2 linked regions of the Thalassospira sp. TSL5-1 genome follow. Each later gene encodes a partner of the first gene's protein in a complex. Links are inferred from orthologs where the notes say so. Each region holds a gene or a part of one and is shown on either strand. Other genes may lie near its edges.

Region 1 (10,650 bases):
GGATGCCAGCACAAGTGCCAATGCAGGTGCGAACAACCAGAATGGCAACAATAACGCTGCGGCCAACGGGGCTAATGGGTCCAATACCGCCAATGCCAGTCATCAGGCCACTAACACCACTATGGCAAATCTTGCCGCCCTGCAAAATGCCGTAACGCCGCAAGGCTCAACCCCGGCCACAGCCAAGGCGCAAAACCCGGCCAATGCCGGTGTCGGGGCGGTTGACGGGACAAATGCCAATGGCCCAGTGACTGGCCTGACCGGACAGAATGCCAATGGCGCAAACGCCGCAGCCACCGCCCAGGCCGCCACGCAGGCCGGTAAAGGGGCGGCCACCGCCCAGACCGTGCAACAACAGGTTGCCGTCCATATTAAAAATGCTGCGGGCGACGGGGTAGATCGCATTTCCGTACAGCTCCGCCCGGAACATTTAGGCCGGGTCGATGTGAAACTGGAAATATCGCATGACGGACGGGTTCAGACCGTGGTCCAGGCTGATAATCGCCAAACGCTTGATATGCTGCGCCAGGATGTAAAGGGTTTGCAGCAGGCCCTGCGTGATGCCGGGCTGAACGCCGATTCCCAAAGTTTTACCTTTGAACACCGCCAGGACGGGGGACAGGGCCAAAACCCGCAACAGCAGGCCGGAAATTCCGGACGTGGCGTGGCTTCCCGCCCCAATGACGGCGACATTATCAGCGGTGCCGAACTGGCACAGCATGTGGCTGTGGGGTACGGGATCAATTCCAACGGCCTTGTCGATATCCGCATTTAGACACCGGAGATAGCAGATGACCGTATCATCCATGACCAATATCGGTCTCCAGGGTACCAACGCAAATGCGGCCTCGTCACGCGCGGCGCAGTCGCTGTCGCAAAACTTTGACAGCTTTTTGACGCTGCTGACAACGCAGTTGAAAAACCAGGACCCGACCTCGCCGATGGAAAGTGACAAATTCACCGACCAGCTGAGCCAGTTCGCCCAGGTTGAACAGGGAATTCAGACCAACAAAAACCTTGAAAACCTGCTGACCATGCAGGGACAGCAGCGCCAGCTTTCGGCCCTGTCCTATGTCGGTGCACAGATCGAGGCCGTTGGCGATACCAACTGGTACACACCGGGCGAGCCTTTGAACTTCAAATACAGCATTTCACCACAAGTGCCCGCCGCGAAGATTTCGGTGGTCGATCAGAATGGCAAAACGGTTTATGCCGAAGAAGTAAAAAACATCGAAGGTGTTCAAAACTTCACCTGGAAAGGTCAGAACAATTCCGGGGATGCCATAGAAGATGAAGCAGGTGCCTATACCCTGAAAGTCCAACCCCTCTCGACGTCTGGCGAACCCTTCAAAGACAAAGAAGGCAACCCGGCCCGCGTCTCGATTGGCATCGTCGGCAAGGTCGACAGTGTCGATATTGGTGATAACGACATTTATCTGCGCGTCGGCGATGTATCGGTACCATTTGGAACCCTGACCAACGTCAAACTCGCCTCGAATCCGACAGACGACAAACCCGGCACAGGAGGCACGGATGGCACCGGCGGCACTGACGGAACGGCAGGCGACGGCGAGACCGGCGGCACCAGCGAAGATACTGCCGACAACACGACCGGCAGCGGCGACCAAACATCAGACAACAACAATACCTGATCGAATAATCAATTGAAAAACCTAACAGCCTGTAAGCGCAGGAGATAAAAATGAGCCTTTTCGGTGCAATGATTTCCGGTGTATCCGGCCTGAACGCCCAAAGTCAGAACCTTGGCGTTATTTCGGACAACATCTCGAACCTCAATACAGTGGGTTATAAAAGCACAGTGGGTCGTTTTTCGACCCTTGTGACACAGGCTGCCACCGGCACCAAATACACGCCGGGCGGTGTACAGTTTCACCCGACAGCCCTGATCAGCAAACAGGGGTTGCTGCAGGCAACCTCGTCGACCACGGCTGCGGCCATTTCGGGCGACGGCTTTTTCCTGGTGCGAGACACCGCAACCCCGGGCGAGGATAGCGAGATGTTCTTTACCCGTGCGGGTGATTTCAAACCCGATGACAACGGCCTGCTTAAAAATACCGCTGGCTATTATGTCCAGGGTTGGGCAACAGACCGTAACGGCCAGCTTCTGGATCGTAACGGTAATGTCACCTCGTCGAACAGTTCGGCTGCAGGCGACCTGCAGGTTCTGGACATCAACTCCATCCTGACAGCCGCCGCCTCGACCACCCGTATCGAATTTGGCGCAAACTTCAATTCGGATGAAACCGCACTGAACGGCACCCCGACAACCTCGAGCACGGCTGGTATTGATGCCGACACTACCGATCTGACCACCCTGCCCGGCGTCAATGCCGGTGACACCTTCACGATTGCGGTTGGCACCGGCGCAGCACAGACCGTTACCATTGCAGCGGGTGAAACCCTTAACAGCCTCGCTACCAAGATTTCAGCCCTGACCGGCGTAACGGCGAAGGTGGATACCACCAGCACCAACCATACCCTGTCCATTGCCTCGACCGACCCTGAAGAAACCCTGACCCTGGCCGAAGGTACCAATACCCCGCTGGCAGGCCTTGGCATTGGCACCCTGACAACAACGCCGGCCTTTACCCCGGGTGCAGGCAATATTGCCTCGGGTGCGATTACGGCAAATAACAGTCTGCCAATTACGGTTTATGATTCTCTCGGTACAGCCCACAAGCTGAACCTGCAAATCGTCAAGCTGGGTCAGAACAAATGGGGCTATGAGCTAACCGGGTCGACTGAAGCAGGTCAACTTGACTCGACACAGCATCCGAACGGCCTGATCGCGTCGGGTACCATAACCTTTAACGGCGATGGTTCGCTTAAAACCTTTACCGATGAAGGTGGCCTGTCGCGTGTTGATCAGCCCATCACCGGCATCACCTGGACCAACGGCGCAGAACCCAGTTCCTTTACCCTGGATGCCGGGACCATCGGCCAGACCGACGGCATCACCCAGTTTGCTGCGGGCACCGATGCCAACGGCAACCTGATCGATTACACCACGCACTATATTAACCAGGACGGTGCCCGGGCCGGGACGATGGTGAATTACGGCTTTACCGAAGATGGTTATTTGCAGGTCGAATTTGCCAACGGGGTGAAACGCCCGGTCTACAAACTGGCGATTGCCACCGTTGAGTCCCCCGATTCCCTTGAGCACCATACCGGCAACGTTTACCGCCAGACCCGTGAATCAGGCGATTATCTGTTGCGCGAACCGGGCCAGAACGGGGCGGGCAAGGTGGTGGCATCGGCCCTTGAATCCTCGAACGTGGATCTGGCCGGAGAATTCACCAACATGATCGTGACCCAGCGTGCCTATTCGGCCAATACCAAAACCATCACCACAACGGACGAAATGCTTGAAGAGCTGATCCGGTTGAAACGTTAAACCGGGCAAACGCGGGTTTATCACCCGCGTGACCGGTTTGGCACGTTCTGCCACAGTTATGCTGTTAGGACCTTGCCCGGCTTTTTTGGCCGGGCTTTTTTTTTCCTGCGCGAATACCTACATGGTATAATGTGGATTGATGCACCCGAAAGACCCGGCATAGGGGCACAAGTGGGCAAAATTTGCCGGTCGTTAACCTGTTCTTCAACTTGCCCCCCTATTCGTGTTAGGGGATGCTAGGCAATGACAGCTTGCCAGTTTGGGAATTGGGGCGACCGAGCGGGATAGGAGCAGCCTGAATGGGCGGCATTTTACAGACTCTCAAGAGCCTGGGGCCGACACGTCTGATGGCGTTGTCGGGCGTGGGCCTATTGTTGATTGTGTTTTTTGCGTTTCTGATTCTGCGTGTTTCCGCGCCGAATATGGAACTGCTCTATCGTGACCTGTCCCCTGCCGATGCCGGGCAGATCGTGGATCGCCTGGAAACCCAACAGATCGACTATCAATTGCTTAAAGGGGGTACCGAAATTCTGGTGCCCGCCGACCAGGTCAACCGGATGCGCATTTCGATGGCCGAAGCAGGCCTGCCCTCGGGTGGGTCGGTCGGCTACGAAATTTTCGACAAGCAGGACGGCATGGGCTCGACCAGTTTCGAGCAGAACATCAACCATGTTCGCGCGCTCGAAGGTGAACTGGCACGGACCATTGCCTCGATCCAGGCGGTGAAACAGGCCCGTGTCCACCTGGTTTTACCCAAACGCCAGATGTTTTCACGCGAAACCCAGGAACCAAGTGCCTCGATCGCGCTGCAATTGCAGGGCAAGGAACTGGATGCCGAACAGATTGCCGCCATCCAGCATCTGGTGGCGGCCGCCGTGCCGCAACTGGTGCCCAGCAAGGTTTCCATCATTGATGAACGCGGGCATTTGCTGGCGCGGGGCGATGGTGAACAGCAAACTGCCACCTTCCTGACCCAGACCGCCAATGAAATGCGCGTGCGCAACGAAACGCGCCTGCGCAACACCATCGAAGACCTGCTGTCGCGCTCGCTGGGATATGACCAGGTACGTGCCGAAGTTTCTGTCGATATGAATTTCGACAAGATCACGACCAACAACGAACGCTTCAACCCCGATGAACAGGTTGTGCGTTCGAGCCAGACTGTGGATCAATCCTCGACCAACACCGAAACTGATGGTTCCGACCCTGTCACATTGCAAAACAACCTGCCCGACCCCAATCTGGGCAACAACAATGCGGGCAGCAACAGCCAGGAAACCCGGTCGGAAGAAACGGTCAATTACGAAATTTCCAAAACCACGACCACAAGTATCAAGGAAATTGGCGAAGTTTCACGTGTGACCGTCGCGGTACTGGTAGACGGAACCTATACCACCAACGAAAATGGCGAGAAGGTTTATCAGGAACGCTCCAAGCAGGACCTGGACAAGATTGCCGCCCTGGTGCGCAGTGCAATTGGCTATGATCCCAACCGGGGCGACCAGGTTGAAGTGATCAATATGAAATTTGCCGATACATCCGACATGTTCAGCGATGCGCCGGTTGATACCTTCCTGGGGCTCGACAAAACCGAAGTTTACCGCATTGCTGAAATGCTGGTGCTGGCGATTGTCGCCATCCTGGTCATCCTGCTGGTGGTCCGTCCGCTACTGACCCGTGCCTTTGAAACCCTGCCCAGCGCCGCCGACATGGCGCAGCGGCAGCTTCTGTCCGAAGATGGCAGCATGATGACCGAGGGCGGACAGCCCGCCCTGGCGGGCCCGGCCCCCGTCCCGGGGGCAAGCATGAATGACGAGCATGAAGAGCTGATCAATATTTCGCAGGTTGAAGGCCGGGTGAAGGCATCGTCTGTCAAAAAGATTGGCGAAATTGTCGACAAACACCCGGAAGAGGCCCTGGCGATCATTCGCAACTGGCTTTATCAGGAAAACTGATCGCCAATGGTGTGATGTTGCCTGTTTGATACTTTCCTGATCCGGGGTTACGACCCCGGACTAACACCCGACAGATTGCCGATATCATATGACTGCGATCGAAAAATTCAAATTTACCCTGAACTTTGACGACGCCGATACCGTCATCCGGCCGGCCGGCGCGCAGGAAGAACATTATTCGCTAAAACGCAAATCAAAAAAGAAGACTGCGGAAGAAGAGGCCCCGCCGCCCCCACCCGCCATTTACACCGAAGAGCAAATGCAAACCATGCTGCGCGACACCGAAACCCGCGCGCGTGAAGAAGCCTTTGCCCAGGGCCATCAGGAAGGCCTGACCCAGGGACGCGAGGAAATTCTGTCATCGCTGGAAAAGGCAGTTTCCGATACCGCCGCACAAATCGCCGCCTGGATGAACCATATTGACGAATTGCAAAAGCGGGCTCACGCCAGCACCGCCGAGGATGCCATTCACGTCACCCAGGCGATTGTCAAAAAACTGTTGCCGGTCTGGATGAGTGAAAATTCAACCGCCGAGATTGAACAAATCATTCGTCAATCGCTATCAAACCTGTTTGATGCGCCCAAAGTCTTGATCCAGGTTCACCCCGAAATTGCCGATAGCTTGCAGGACCGCGTTGCCGAAATTGCACGAAGCCGGGGTTTTTCCGGGCAGGCCGTGGTTGTAGGCGAAGCCAGCATTGCCAAAGGGGATTGCCGGGTATCCTGGGGCGATGGTACTGCCGTGCGCGACCAGGCCCGCACATGGGGCGAGATCAATGCCATTATCGAAAAGGCGATTGCCGCCCACCGCGAAGCCCATGACCTGCTCGACCAAAACCCGATGGCCGACCCGGCCCTGCAGGAAAGCCGCCTGCCCGACGAGGACATAAATACAGGTATGCACGAAACGACGGCAGACCATGCTGAGGCTGAGGCAACCCCGGCAAATCATGCCCCATCGCCAGTCCCCGAACAGGCCCCGACCCAAACGGCAAAGCAGCCTGCCCCCAACGATAGCACAGCCGAAAATGCCACGACTGACGCCGCATCGTCGCCGTCAGCCGAACTGTCGGAGCCTTCAGCCCGCCCTGACAGCACAGCATCGCAGGGCACCGGGCCTGCCTCGCGAAACGATGAAAGCCCCGCTAAAAAACCGCAAACCGATCACAATAGTTGAGCTGCCTAAATCAATGACTTTGGCACAATAAAACAATAGATTGCATCACAGCGGTGATGAAAGCGACAATACAGGTTCGCCAGGCGCAATCCACCTGATACAAGCAGGAGAACAAAATGGCAGATGATGACGATCTTGAACTGTCCGAACTCGATGATGACGATATCGAGCTGGAAGGCGAAGGAACCGAATTGCTGGCCGGACTCGATACCAGTGGCGAGGGGATGAAAACCTCCAAGGACCTGGAAGCGGTATATGATATTCCCGTCCAGGTCTCGGCGGTGCTGGGAAAAGCCACCATGCAGGTCAGCCAGTTGCTGAAATTGGGCCGTGGTGCTGTCGTGGAGCTTGACCGCAAAGTTGGGGAAGCTATTGATATATATGTCAACAACCGCCTGGTCGCGCGTGGCGAAGTGGTTGTTGTCGAAGACCGTCTGGGTGTCACCATGACGGAAATCATTAAATCGGAACGAAACTAGGCTGGTCAGAAGGATAGCTGGGAATGGCGGACGGGGGGACGAAGACGACGTTCGACATCGCAACGGTGGTCGGGCTTATCGTCGGGTTTGCGCTGGTGATAGCTGCAGTTGTGCTGGGCGGATCGCCGGGCGCATTTATTGACGTACCGTCAATCCTGATCGTCATCGGGGGGACTGCCGCGATTACAGCGGTGTGTTTTTCCCTGGGCGAGTTTCTGGGCATTGGCCGGGTACTGGCACGGACGATTTTTCATCCGTCGCGCAACCCGTCCGATGCGGCGCTGCAAATTTTGCAATTGGCCGAAATTGCCCGGAAAGGCGGTGTTTTGTCGCTGCAGGGCCACCTTGATAGCCTGTTAAGCGAGGAATATCTGTGGAAGGGCCTGTCGCTGGTGGTGGATGGCACCCCGCCCGAAGAAGTTGAAGGCATCATGCGCAAAGATATGAATGCCACGATTTCGCGCCACCACAAGGGGGCCAGCATCCTTAAGAAGGCCGGTGACATTGCCCCGGCAATGGGCCTGATCGGAACGCTTATTGGTCTGGTGCAGATGCTGGGCAATCTTGATGACCCGTCATCAATTGGCCCGTCAATGGCAGTCGCCCTGCTGACAACATTTTATGGCGCAGTCCTGTCCAACATGGTGTTCATGCCGCTGGCAGCCAAGCTGGAACGCAACTCGCAGGAAGAAGAACTGTTAAATTCGGTTTATATGGTGGGCGCGGTTTCCATTGGCCGGCAGGAAAACCCCCGTCGCCTGGAAATGTTGCTGAATTCCATTTTGCCGCCGGCAAAACGGGTCAGTTATTTTGATTGATCTTCTGTTGCCATTTTTTAGTGATAAATCAATGGTATTACAGCACAGACACACAAAAAGCGGATCAGAAAGAGATTAGGCAATGCAGGTATTGATCGTTGGTGGACTGGGCGGCCAGATTGGCGCAGCCAGCAAGATCGCGATGGCCCGGGGTGCCACGGTACAATTGGCCGAAAGCGTCACCACGGCGTTAAACATCCTGCGCGCGGGCAAGCGGATTGATCTGGTGATGGCCGACATCGCCCTGGATGTTGGCGCCCTGATTACCGCCCTGTCGGCCGAACGCATCAGCGTGCCGGTGGTCGCCTGCGGTGTGGGCAATGACATTAACGGCGCGGTCAATGCGATTAAGGCCGGGGCGCAGGAATATATCCCGCTGCCACCCGAAGCCGCCCTGATTGCCGCCATTTTTGAAGCCGTTACCGAAGAAAGCCATGCTCTGATCCATCGTGACCCGCGCATGACCGAAACCCTGCGCCTGGCCGAACAGGTATCACGCAGCAACGCATCCATCCTGATCACGGGTGAAAGCGGCACCGGCAAGGAAATTCTCAGCCGGTTTGTCCACCGTAAATCAAACCGGGCCGATAAACCCTTTGTCGCCGTAAACTGTGCGGCCATTCCGGATAATTTGCTGGAATCCGAGCTTTTCGGCCATGAAAAGGGCGCCTTTACCGGTGCCCAGGCCCGCCGGATTGGTAAATTTGAAGAGGCCAATGGCGGCACCCTTTTGCTTGATGAAATCAGCGAAATGGATGTGCGCTTACAGGCCAAGCTGTTGCGCGTGATTCAGGAACGCGAAATTGACCGGCTGGGCGGCAGCAAACCGGTCAAGGTAGATGTGCGTATTCTGGCAACCTCCAACCGCGATCTAGAATCCTATGTCCAGCAGGGCCATTTCCGCGAGGACCTTTATTTCCGGCTGAATGTCGTCAATCTTGATATTCCGTCATTGCGCGAACGGCCCGGTGATATTCCGGTTCTGGCCGAATTTTTTGTCCGAAAATATTCCGAAGCCAACGACATGCCGATCCGTCCGATCAGCCCGCTGGCGATTGAAAGACTGATGGGGCATTACTGGCGCGGCAATGTGCGCGAACTGGAAAACACCATGCACCGCGCGGTGCTGATTGCCGGGCCCGATGAAATTGGCCCCGAGGCCATTTTTCTGACCGGCGGCGCACCGGCCGCTGCAACCGCACAACAGCCTGCACCGGCGCCAGCAAACGCGGCCTCAAACCCCGCCCCGAACCCTACGACCCAAGGCGGCGGTGATCCACGCGATATTGCGCGCAGCAATGCCGCCGCTGCGGCCTATAACCCGGCTTATGTCAACCAGGCCTATCGTAATTCGGGGGCAGCCAGCGGGGCATATAACCAGCCCCCCCAACCGGCCCCAACCGGCCAAAACGGATATACCGCCCCCCAGCCAACCCCAGCCAGCCCGTCACACCCGGCAGAGGAAAACGGGGCCAATGCGATGGCCGAGCCAACAGAAACGGATCATGACGCGGTCATTTCCGAGAATGGATCCATCACGGCGGCCCTGGTCGGGCGCACGGTGGCGGATGTCGAACGGGAACTGATTATCGATACCCTGAAACATTGTTTTGGCAATCGCACGCACGCTGCCAATATATTGGGTATATCGATCCGTACCTTGCGTAACAAACTGCGCCAATATACCGACGAGGGTGTTGATATTCCGCTTCCGGGGAATGGATAACCCGACAGGGCACAGCACACCTTGCAAGGCACACTCAAAGCTGTGAAAGATCGTTGTCTTAAAACAATGACACAGCGGGAAATCGCCCCTAAAAGACAGGCAAAATGCCAGACGGGCAATAGGCAGGAAACCGATTAACAGACATGGCAGATGGTCGCCAAATAACCCCTTCGGGGTCGGGAAATTCCGGCGGTTCAGGCGGCGGCCGCGACTTTATGGCCAATATGCAGGGACGCCTGCGTTCCGCCATGCGGCGTGGCGACATTGCAATGGCGCTGGGCTTCGTCCTGATCCTCGTGATCATGATGTTCCCGCTGCCAACCTGGCTTCTCGATATGTTTCTGGCGGTTTCGATCAGTTTTTCCATTCTAATCCTGATGACGGCATTGTTCATTCAAAAGCCGCTGGAATTTAACTCTTTTCCGACCATTCTGCTGGTTGCGACATCGCTCCGACTGGCGCTCAACATTGCCACAACACGGCTTATTCTGGGCCACGGCCATGAAGGACCACAGGCGGCAGGTCATGTTATTCAGGCCTTTGGCAGCTTTTTGGTCAGCGGCAATTTCGTTATCGGGATCATTGTTTTTGCCATCCTTGTCATCATCAACTTTGTGGTGATCACCAAGGGTTCGGGCCGTATTGCCGAAGTTGCGGCACGTTTTACCCTTGATGCCATGCCCGGCAAGCAAATGGCCGTGGATGCCGATTTGTCATCGGGCCTGATCAATGAAGAACAGGCCAAGGCGCGGCGTAAGGAACTGGAAGAAGAAAGCGCCTTTTTCGGGGCGATGGATGGTGCCTCGAAATTCGTACGCGGCGATGCCGTTGCCGGCATTCTGATTACCTTTATCAACGTGATTGGCGGCATCATCATCGGCACCGCGCAAATGGGCCTGTCGCTCAATGAGGCGACTGAAACCTACACCATTCTGACGGTGGGCGACGGCCTGGTATCGCAAATTCCCGCCCTGATCGTATCAACCGCAGCAGGCCTTCTTGTCACCAAAGGTGGCATGGAAGGGGCAACGGAAAAGGCCGTTTTCGGCCAGGTATCGAACTATCCTGCCGCCCTTG
Region 2 (10,530 bases), 1.3 Mb from region 1 along the record:
AACGGGTGCAATGGATGCAACGGGTCATGATCGTTTTAACGATCGGTCCCAGTTCCTTGTCCTTCACCGCACGTTTTTTCTCGGCATAGCGCGACGCGTCAAAACCATAGGCCATTGCCTGGTCCTGAAGGTCACATTCACCACCCTGGTCACAAATCGGGCAATCCAGCGGATGGTTGATCAGCAGGAATTCCATCACGCCATTGCGTGCCTTTTTCACAAGGTCAGAATCCGTTTTGATGACCATTCCGTCAGCTGCCGGCATGGCGCAAGATGCAACCGGCTTCGGCGCACGCTCCATTTCGACCAGGCACATGCGGCAGTTACCGGCAATCGACAGGCGTTCGTGATAACAGAAACGGGGAATTTCCTTACCCGCTTCTTCACAGGCCTGAAGAACTGTCGCTCCGGCTTCTACTTCGACTTCGATACCGTCAACTGTCAGTTTCGGCATGTCTCAATCCCTCTCAACAGGCCTCTCTCAGGCCGCGATCCGTGCGCGATATTCCTTGATCCGGCGTTCCATTTCGGGACGGAAATTACGGATCAAACCCTGGATCGGCCATGCGGCAGCGTCACCAAGCGCACAAATGGTGTGGCCTTCGACCTGTTTGGTCACGTCCCACAAAAGGTCGATTTCATCAAGTGTGGCCTCGCCACGCACCATGCGCTGCATCATACGCATCATCCAGCCCGTGCCTTCACGGCAAGGGGTGCACTGACCACAGCTTTCATGTTTGTAGAATTCGGAAAGGCGGGCAATCGCGTAAACAATGTCGGTCGACTTGTCCATCACGATCACCGCAGCAGTCCCAAGGCCCGAGCCAACCTCGCGAAGCGCGTCAAAGTCCATCAGGACATCATCACACACGTCCTTGGTCAGAACCGGGACCGAAGACCCGCCCGGAATAACCGCAAGCAGGTTATCCCAGCCACCCCGAACACCACCACAATGACGTTCAATCAGCTCACGGAGCGGAATGCTCATGGCTTCTTCAACGGTGCAGGGCTTTTCAACATGACCCGAAATGGCAAACAGCTTTGTCCCATGGTTTTTTTCACGACCAAAACTTGAGAACCAGGCCCCGCCACGACGCAGAATTTCAGGAACAGCCGCGATCGATTCGACGTTGTTCACCGTCGTCGGGCAGCCATACAAACCGGCATTTGCCGGGAATGGCGGCTTCAGGCGCGGCTGACCCTTTTTACCTTCAAGGCTTTCGATCAGCGCGGTTTCTTCACCACAGATATAGGCCCCAGCACCAAGATGCAGGTAAAGATCGAAATCCCACCCCGACCCACAGGCATTTTTGCCAATCAGGCCAGCATCATAGGCTTCGTCAATCGCGCGCTGCAGGTTCGATGCCTCGTGATAGAACTCACCACGAATATAAATATAGGCAGCGTGCGCCCGCATGGCGAAGCTGGCGAGCAGGCAGCCTTCAACCAGTGTATGCGGATCATTGCGCATGATCTCGCGGTCCTTACAGGTCCCCGGCTCGCCTTCGTCGGCATTTACAACCAGATAATGCGGACGACCATCCGATTCCTTGGGCATAAAGGACCATTTCAGGCCGGTCGGGAAACCAGCGCCGCCACGGCCGCGCATGCCCGATGCCTTCATTTCGTCAATGATCCAGTCCTGACCTTTTTCAATCAGGGCCCTGGTACCATCCCAGTTACCACGCGCCTGCGCGGCTTTCAGGCCAAAATCCTGAAACCCGTACAGGTTGGTAAAAATACGATCCTTGTCTTGCAGCATATCAGGCTTCCCCGTCTTTGGGTTCAGCAGGCTGATCTGCGGCACCACAGCCACAGAATGCTTTCAGAACCTTGGGACCATCAATCGGCTCACACCCACGACGGCCGCTTTGCGGTCCGGCCTTCGGTGTTTCGCCACGCTTGAGCATGTCGATAATATTCTTCGTGCTGTCGCTGGTCAGATCTTCGTAATAATCGTCGTTGATCTGCATCATCGGCGCATTCACACAGGCGCCAAGGCATTCAACTTCGATCAGAGTAAACTTGCCATCTTCGGTGGTTTCACCAATGCCGATGCCAAGTTCTTCCTTGCAGGTTTTGACGATATCCGACGACCCGCGCAGCCAGCACGGGGTCGTGGTGCAAACCTGAATAAAGTTCTGACCAACCGGTGCCAGGTTATACATGGTATAAAAGGTTGCAACTTCATAGACCCGAATTGCCGGCATTTCCAGCATGTCGGCAATATAGTCCATTGCAACTGTCGGCACCCAGTTCCCTTCGGTCTGGCGCTGTGCCAGATCCAGAAGCGGCATGGTGGCACTCTGCTGGCGGCCTTCCGGATATTTTGCGATAATTTTTTTCGCTTTTTCCAGATTTTCAGGCGTGAAAGCAAAGCTGGTCGGCTGAAGCTCGCGCGGAGCTGGTCTTCTTAAATGGCTCATCGGTCAATCTCACCGAAAACAATGTCAAGCGAACCGATATTGGCAACAACGTCTGCCAACATATGACCCTTCGACATGAAATCCATGCCTTGCAGGTGAGCAAATCCAGGGGCGCGAATCTTGCAGCGATACGGACGGTTCGAGCCATCCGACACCAGAAAAACGCCAAACTCACCTTTGGGGGCTTCCACAGCGGCATAACATTCTCCCGCCGGGACGTGGAAACCTTCGGTAAACAGCTTGAAGTGATGAATCAGGGCTTCCATCGACCGTTTCATGTCAGCACGGGCCGGCGGAGCCACCTTGTTATTCTGAACAATGACCGGGCCATCAGGCATTTTATCAATGACCTGGCGCATAATGCGCAGAGACTGGTTCATTTCTTCAAAACGAACCAGATACCGGTCATACACATCGCCGTATTTGCCAACGGGAATGTCAAAATCGAAATCTTCGTATGAATCGTAGGGCTGTGATTTACGCAAGTCCCACGCAATTCCCGATGCACGGATATTCGGCCCCGTAAAGCCCCAGTCAAAGGCTTCTTCCGCCGAAACAGTCCCGATTCCAACAGCACGCTGCTTGAAAATACGGTTGCCGGTCAGAACCCTGTCAAAGTCCTTGACGAAGTTCGGGAACTGGTCAATCCAGGCCGAAATATCTTCGAGAAGACCAGCAGGCAGATCGGCAGCAACACCACCGGGACGGAAATAGTTGGCATGAAGACGGGCGCCACAGGCACGCTCATAAAATTCCATGAGCTTTTCGCGTTCCTCAAAGCCCCACAAAAGCGGCGTCATCGCCCCGACGTCCAGCGCAAAGGTCGTCAGGTTGAGGATGTGGTTGAGAATACGGCCGATTTCCGCATACAGGACACGAATATACTGCGCGCGCTTCGGAACTTCGATCCCCATCAACTTTTCGATCGCCAGACAGAAGGCATGCTCCTGGTTCATCGGCGCGACATAGTCGAGACGGTCAAAATACGGCGTTGCCTGAACGTAGGTTTTATATTCGATCAGCTTTTCGGTCCCGCGATGCAAAAGACCGATATGCGGATCGGCGCGTTCAACAACTTCGCCGTCCATTTCAAGAACAAGACGCAAAACTCCGTGCGCCGCTGGGTGCTGCGGGCCGAAGTTAAGGGTCATATTTTTAATTTTCTGTTCGGACATCAGGCGTTGCCCTCCGCCTTTTCGTCACCCGGAAGAATGTTTTGCATTCCTTCCCACGGGCTCTCGAAATCAAAGTTACGGAAATCCTGCACCAGTTTCACCGGCTCATACACCACGCGCTTGCGTTCATCGTCATAACGCACTTCGACATAGCCCGTCAGCGGGAAGTCTTTGCGCAGCGGATGACCTTCAAAACCATAATCGGTCAGAATACGGCGGGGATCGGGGTGATCGGCAAAGAACACACCATACATGTCCCAGGTCTCACGCTCGAACCAGTCTGCGGCACTGTAAACGCCAACAGCGGTCGGAACCGGCGTTTCTTCATCCGTTGAGACCTTGACGCGAATGCGCAGGTTATGTTTGAGCGACAACAGGTGGTACACAACCTCGAAACGTTCGGCACGTTCCGGGTAATCCACACCACAAATGTCGATCAACTGCTTGAACAGACATCCCGCATCATCACGCAGGAAAGTCAGAACGCTGACAATAGACTCGCGTTTGACAACAACGGTCAGTTCGCCATAGCGATAAACCGTATCAATAACATCGGCACCAAAATGTGCCTTTAAAAGATCGCGAAGATCTTGCAGTGCTGCGCTATTATCGCTGAGCAATTCGCTCATGCTAGCCCCCTACTCTCGGATCAGCGTGACAGGACACCGGTACGGCGGATTTTTTTCTGCAACTGCAGAATACCGTAAATCAGCGCCTCGGCTGTCGGCGGGCAACCGGGGACATAAATATCGACCGGAACAACACGGTCACAACCGCGCACCACCGAATAGGAATAGTGATAATACCCGCCGCCATTGGCACACGAGCCCATCGAAATAACCCAGCGCGGCTCGGCCATCTGGTCGTAAACCTTGCGAAGAGCCGGCGCCATTTTGTTGGTCAGCGTCCCGGCAACAATCATCACGTCCGACTGACGCGGGCTGGGGCGGAAAACAACGCCATAGCGGTCCATGTCATAACGGGCGGCGGCAGCGTGCATCATTTCAACAGCACAGCAGGCCAGACCAAACGTCATTGGCCACATTGAGCCCGTGTTTGCCCAGGTGGCAAGTTTGTCAAGGCTGGCAAGGACAAAGCCCTTGTCATTCATCTCGTCAAACACGCCCTTAAGCAGCTGATCCTGGTCTTGACCAGGGGCCAAGGGGGCGCCTGTATTGGTGCTCACTCCCATTCCAGAGCTCCCTTCTTCCATTCATAGACAAAGCCGATTGTCAGCACTGCCAGGAAAATTACCATCGACAGGAAACCGAACGTTCCGATGTCGCCAAGGGTTACGGCCCACGGAAACAGGAAGGCAACTTCCAGATCGAAGATGATGAACAAGATTGCGACCAGGTAGAAGCGAACATCAAACTTGATGCGTGCATCTTCGAATGGCGAAAAGCCGCATTCATATGCAGACAGCTTTTCAGCATCCGGGGCCTGCTTGGCCAGAACCAGCGAAGCGATGATGATAACCGCCGAAAGACCGACGGCAATCCCGATGAAAATCAGGATCGGAAGATATTCCGAAAGAAGCTCTTGCATCTCTCTGACCTCTCAAGAACAGGTCTAACCAGAACCCGACCAGGTCCCCACCTAGCCCATAAGGGCGCACCTTAACGTATGCACCACACAAGTACCAGCCCCGGAGACATGTTTCCACATCACCGAGCCTCGAACTCATCTAATTTTTTGCCTTCTGCGGTCAATTTCAGGTCAGCCGAACGTCGCGAACGCGATCCACATTGTTGCATGGCAGCAAAAGGAACACGGGCAGGAAAGACGCAGCGCCCAAGAAAGAATGCAGTCGATGGCCGTTTGGCGGGAGCGACGGGACTTGAACCCGCGGCCTCCGGCGTGACAGGCCGGCGCTCGAACCAACTGAGCTACGCCCCCAAAACAGCCATCCTTCGGCGTGCTCTTGTTAGACCAGCCCCCTTGCTAAGTCAAGCTGATAGCATCGCTTTCAACCGCGTCGTGATTTCAAAGTATCCAGATCACCCAAAACGGAAATCATGCAGCAATTTTCAAGCCGTTTTGGCTTTGGTTTGAAATTGTCTAACGAGGCACGGTGCGAGAGGTCTTTTCATCTACGTGCTTAAGCCTTATAGATTTATTGACTGTTCGTAACGCATCCTTCACCAGAATGCGTTATCATGCAACGGATCTGGAATTGCTGACGGAGTGGGCTTTACGTGGGGCGCGTTAAAGAAGAATACCGGTCGCTTTCTGGACAGGAAAAAGCGGCGATCCTGATGCTGGCACTGGGGGAAGAGCATGCCTCCAAGATGTTTGCATTGATGGATGATGAAGAAATCAAGGAAATCTCGCAAACGATGTCCAGTCTTGGAACCATCAGTTCCAACATCGTTGAGCGCCTGTTTGTCGAATTTGCCGATCAGCTTTCGTCAACCGGTTCGCTTGTCGGTTCGTTTGATACGACTGAACGCCTGCTGACCAAGGTTCTACCTGAAGACCGCGTTAACAATATCATGGAAGAAATCCGTGGTCCGGCCGGTCGCACCATGTGGGACAAGCTTAATAACGTGAACGAAGCTGTTCTGGCGAACTATCTAAAAAATGAATATCCCCAAACAGTTGGCGTCGTTCTTTCAAAGCTGAAATCAACGCACTCTGCTGCTGTTTTGTCCCTATTGCCTGAAAACTTCTCGATGGAAGTCATCATGCGCATGCTGCGCATGGAGGCCGTTCAGAAAGAGGTACTGGACAATATTGAAAAAACCCTACGCACGGAATTCATGTCGAACCTTGCGCGCGGGTCGCGCGGGGACAACCATGAACTGATGGCCGATATTTTCAACAGCCTGGACCGTCAGAGCCAGGATCGATTCCTGACAGCCCTTGAAGAACGCAACCGCGACTCTGCCGAAAAGATCAAGGCATTGATGTTCACCTTCGAGGATCTTGCCCGGCTTGATAATAACGGTGTTCAGTCGCTGCTGCGCCAGGTTGAGAAAGACAAGCTTGCCCTTGCGCTCAAAGGCTCGACCGATGCGATGCGCGAACTTTTCTTCAAGAACATGTCGGAACGTGCCGGCAAGATGATGCGCGAAGATATGGACGCACTGGGCCCGGTTCGCCTGGCCGACGTCGAAGAATGTCAGATGATGATTGTCCAGCTTGCCAAAGAACTGGCAGCACAGGGACAGATCGTTATTTCCGAGGGTGGCGGCGAAGACGAAATGGTCTACTGACCCGACTATCCTGTTTACCGTTATACACAAAACCCTGCCGGATTACTCTGGCAGGGTTTTTCAATATCAGCAGACCTCTCCCCCTGCCCGGCCCGCACTGAATTTTCATAGATAGCCGATGCGAGCAGATTCGTTTTTGCCAACAGACGCAATAGCCATCTAACCCAAAATCAGAATCAATGCCGGCTCACCCAGTTTCTGTATTTTCCAAACAAGAGTCGTTTCGTCATCAACCGTATTACGTTCAGCTGCGTTATCTCGCCGCACATGTACGGTCGTCTTTACCGTAATTTTCCCATCAGGCACATATCCCATTGCCTGCAATGTATCCATATATTGCACGGGTACGGACCCGCCGCGGATTTCGACGGTTCGACTTTCCTCATGATACATCATCTGCAGGATTCGCGAGTTCCGCCGAACGAAATTAAATGTCTTCTCGGTCAGAATATTGCCCTTGCGATCATAACTGACATTAAAAACCCCACGTCCGGCATAGCTGGACGGGCCAAAGGCCGGGTCCCGTTCCAGATCATTCAGAATCTGCGCAGCACGCTTTTTTTCTTCTGCTGGCGCAACCTTGCCATCGAGCAAATCTTTAGCCAGAGCAGCCTGCCGCAATCGCCCTTTATAGGTGAAATGATAATCCCCGTTCCGTGCCAGTGTTAAATCGGCCGTGAAGCGTTCTGGAAGATAACAGCCCGATAGCGCGACAGTTAAAATCAGAAGCAATCCAGCAGCCTGTAATCGCCTGCAGGAACGCACCAGCCACGATAACCTGCAAAGATGATGCCCTAAAGAAACTTTGGCTACTGGTACAGCTTGAAACATCACCGGGTCCGGCCTCAAAACATGAACAAAGACGTGATGATGATTGCAGACCCGCCCCGCAATCGCCAGCCGAATCATCAAGCGGGTTTCACACAAGCGAGAAAAAGGCCATTGGAAAACAGTATACGGGGATTACGCGATAACTTGTTGTTCGCGCAAAAGAAAAAGGCGCCCGATTAGGGCGCCTTTTTCATGGTGGGTGATGAGAGATTCGAACTCCCGACCCTCTCGGTGTAAACGAGATGCTCTAACCAGCTGAGCTAATCACCCTTTTTTGTGTGCCCCGTTTTGCGGAAGCGAGCGGAACATAGCATGCTTTTTTTAAAATGCAATGCCGGTGACGCTGTCACCGGCATTTTTTTTAAAAAAGATGGTCAACCTTAGTTGACGGCATCCTTAAGGCCTTTACCAGCCTTGAATTTCGGCTGCTTAGAAGCCGGAATATCGATTTCTTCGCCGGTACGCGGATTGCGACCTTTGGAAGCTGCACGCGCAGCAACGGCAAAAGTACCGAAACCAACCAGACGAACTTCGTCGCCAGATTTCAAAGAATCGGTAATGGAATCGAATACAGCATCAACGGCTTTGGCAGCGTCTGCTTTAGACAGATCAGCTTTCGCGGCGACACTTCCAACGAGATCGTTTTTATTCACTTCCTGGCCCCCTTATTGGACGTTCGGAGTTATAAGGAAATTTGGTTTGCCCCAAACCTGTTACAGGCGCAATGTAAGCAGGTCGCCTACATGCCGTCAATCGGAGAGACGCAGTTTTCCGCCGTTTTTGCGGTTTTTTTGTCGTTTTTTCGCCTTTACAGCCCCTGACCTTTTGGTCTTGACCGATTCCTGTGCAAGTTATCCACAAAAAAACAGGGGCAGCAAAGCCGCCCCTGTCAAAAAGCCCAAGATTCTGCGCTCAATCAGTGAGTTGTCACACCACCGATTTCCGATTCTTCACCGTCTTTCGGCTTCACCGAAACATTGTCGGATTCTTCATCCCATTCAATCGGCACCAGCGGATTGACCAATGCGTGCTCAAGCACTTCGTCAACATGCGACACCGGAATGATTCGCATATTCCGTTTGACGTTATCAGGAATGTCTTCCAGGTCCTTTTCATTTTCCTTGGGAATAAGAACCGTTTTGACACCGCCCCGCATCGCGGCAAGCAGTTTTTCCTTCAAACCACCAATCGCCAGAACACGACCGCGCAAGGTAACTTCGCCTGTCATGGCAACATCTTTACGCACCGGATTATTGGTCAGAATCGACACAACTGATGTCACCATACCCACACCTGCCGACGGACCGTCCTTTGGCGTAGCCCCTTCGGGCACATGAACGTGAATGTCACGTTGCTGGAACAGGTTCGGCTTGATCCCGAAAAGTGCGGCACGCGAACGAACAAACGAGGTTGCCGCCTGGATCGATTCCGTCATGACGTCACCAAGTTTACCGGTGGTCTTCATATTGCCTTTGCCTGGAACGGTAACGGCTTCGATCTGCAACAGATCACCACCAAATTCCGTATAGGCAAGGCCGGTTACCACACCAACCTGGTCTTCGCCTTCAGTTTCGCCAAAGCGGTATTTGCGAATCCCGGCATATTTCGCCAGTGTACGCGGTGTAACACGAACGGTTTTCAACCCTTCGATCAAAATACGTTTAGTCGCTTTACGCGCCAGACGGGCAAGCTCGCGTTCGAGGTTACGCACACCCGCTTCACGCGTGTAATACCGAATCAGGTCACGAAGGGCATCGTCAGAAATGCTCCATTCGGCCTTTTTCAAACCATTGGCCTCGATCTGCTTGGGGATCAGATGGCGCTTGGCGATTTCAACCTTTTCGTCTTCGGTGTAACCCGAAATCCGAATGATCTCCATACGGTCGAGCAACGGCTGCTGCATGCGCAGGCTGTTAGCCGTCGTCACAAACATCACATCCGACAGATCATAATCGACTTCAAGATAATGATCATTGAAGGTCGAGTTCTGCTCGGGATCAAGTACCTCAAGCAGGGCTGATGCCGGATCACCCCGGAAGTCGGACCCCATCTTTTCGATTTCGTCGAGCAGGAACAGCGGATTAGACGTTTTGGCTTTCTTCATCCCCTGAATGATCTTGCCCGGCATTGAACCAATATAGGTACGACGATGCCCGCGAATTTCCGATTCATCACGCACACCGCCCAGGGACATACGAATGAAATTACGGCCGGTCGCATTCGCCATTGATTTGCCCAGCGAGGTTTTACCTACGCCCGGGGGACCAACAAGGCACAGAATCGGACCTTTGACTTTCTTGATACGCGCCTGAACGGCCAAATATTCAAGAATATGTTCCTTCACCTGCTCCAGACCATAATGTTCCTTGTCCAGAACCTTCTTGGCCTTTTTCAGGTCGTGGGAAATCTTGCTGCGTTTGTTCCAGGGAATGGACACCATCCAGTCAAGATAGTTGCGCACCACCGTTGCTTCGGCGGACATCGGGCTCATATTGCGCAATTTCTTAAGCTCGGCCTGGGCCTTTTCCTTGGCTTCCTTCGGCATTTTCGCCTTGTTGAGCTTTTCCTCAAGCTCGGAGGCTTCATCCTTGCCGTCTTCACCTTCGCCCAGTTCCTTCTGAATGGCCTTGAGTTGCTCATTCAGATAATATTCGCGCTGGGTTTTCTCCATCTGGCGCTTCACGCGATTGCGGATTTTCTTTTCCACCTGCAGAACACCAATTTCCGATTCCATAAAACCGAAAATCCGTTCCAGACGCGCAGCAACAGACCCGGTTTCAAGCAGTTCCTGCTTTTCCGAAATCTTGAGCGCAAGGTGAGACGCAACCGTATCAGCCAGCTTGGCCGGTTCCTCGATCTGATTGACCGAAACCAGCACCT

What was found.
Region 2: the proteins of fliF (region 1) and fliG are in contact, whole or in part, in a crystal structure (PDB 5TDY), measured with the Thermotoga maritima proteins. The link is inferred for Thalassospira sp. TSL5-1 from one-to-one orthologs. Residues at the interface, in WP_004082905.1 of Thermotoga maritima: Glu501, Leu502, Leu505, Leu506, Glu508, Leu509, Ile512, Phe513, Pro517, Ser518, Asp519, Ile520, Ala521, Ile523, Val524, Arg525, Leu526, Trp527, Phe528, Phe529; in WP_004082903.1 of Thermotoga maritima: Gly8, Arg9, Lys11, Ala12, Leu15, Leu16, Ala18, Leu19, Lys23, Gln26, Val27, His30, Leu31, Thr35, Gln38, Leu39, Glu42, Lys54, Lys55, Val57, Leu58, Glu59, Glu60, Phe61, Leu62, Leu64, Ala65, Lys66, Lys68, Lys85.

What each region holds. Positions count from the first base shown.
Region 1 is NZ_KV880637.1:554,765-565,414, reverse strand. The notes cover bases 3,145-6,045. They hold fliF (flagellar basal-body MS-ring/collar protein FliF), read left to right. Parts: upstream 3,145-3,717; coding sequence 3,718-5,373; downstream 5,374-6,045. Other genes in these bases: LF95_RS02620 (FliH/SctL family protein), read left to right, coding at 5,462-6,045; LF95_RS02630 (flagellar hook-basal body complex protein), read left to right, coding at 3,145-3,418. Also shown: LF95_RS02640 (flagellar hook-length control protein FliK), read left to right, coding at 1-775; LF95_RS02635 (flagellar hook assembly protein FlgD), read left to right, coding at 792-1,652; more of LF95_RS02630, read left to right, coding at 1,703-3,144; more of LF95_RS02620, read left to right, coding at 6,046-6,550; flagellar motor switch protein FliN, read left to right, coding at 6,775-7,029; LF95_RS02610 (motility protein A), read left to right, coding at 7,053-7,847; LF95_RS02605 (sigma-54-dependent transcriptional regulator), read left to right, coding at 7,930-9,573; flagellar biosynthesis protein FlhA, read left to right, coding at 9,717-10,650. UniProt on the Escherichia coli protein: The M ring may be actively involved in energy transduction.
Region 2 is NZ_KV880637.1:1,860,099-1,870,628, forward strand. Bases 5,029-7,809 are described here. They hold fliG (flagellar motor switch protein FliG), read left to right. Parts: upstream 5,029-5,799; coding sequence 5,800-6,819; downstream 6,820-7,809. Other genes in these bases: LF95_RS08830 (NADH-quinone oxidoreductase subunit A), read right to left, coding at 5,029-5,149; LF95_RS08845 (hypothetical protein), read right to left, coding at 6,979-7,728. Outside these bases: NADH-quinone oxidoreductase subunit NuoG, read right to left, coding at 1-454; NADH-quinone oxidoreductase subunit NuoF, read right to left, coding at 482-1,762; NADH-quinone oxidoreductase subunit NuoE, read right to left, coding at 1,764-2,426; LF95_RS08815 (NADH-quinone oxidoreductase subunit D), read right to left, coding at 2,423-3,601; LF95_RS08820 (NADH-quinone oxidoreductase subunit C), read right to left, coding at 3,601-4,230; LF95_RS08825 (NuoB/complex I 20 kDa subunit family protein), read right to left, coding at 4,251-4,793; more of LF95_RS08830, read right to left, coding at 4,784-5,028; LF95_RS08855 (HU family DNA-binding protein), read right to left, coding at 8,031-8,303; lon (endopeptidase La), read right to left, coding at 8,567-10,530. UniProt on the Escherichia coli protein: FliG is one of three proteins (FliG, FliN, FliM) that forms the rotor-mounted switch complex (C ring), located at the base of the basal body.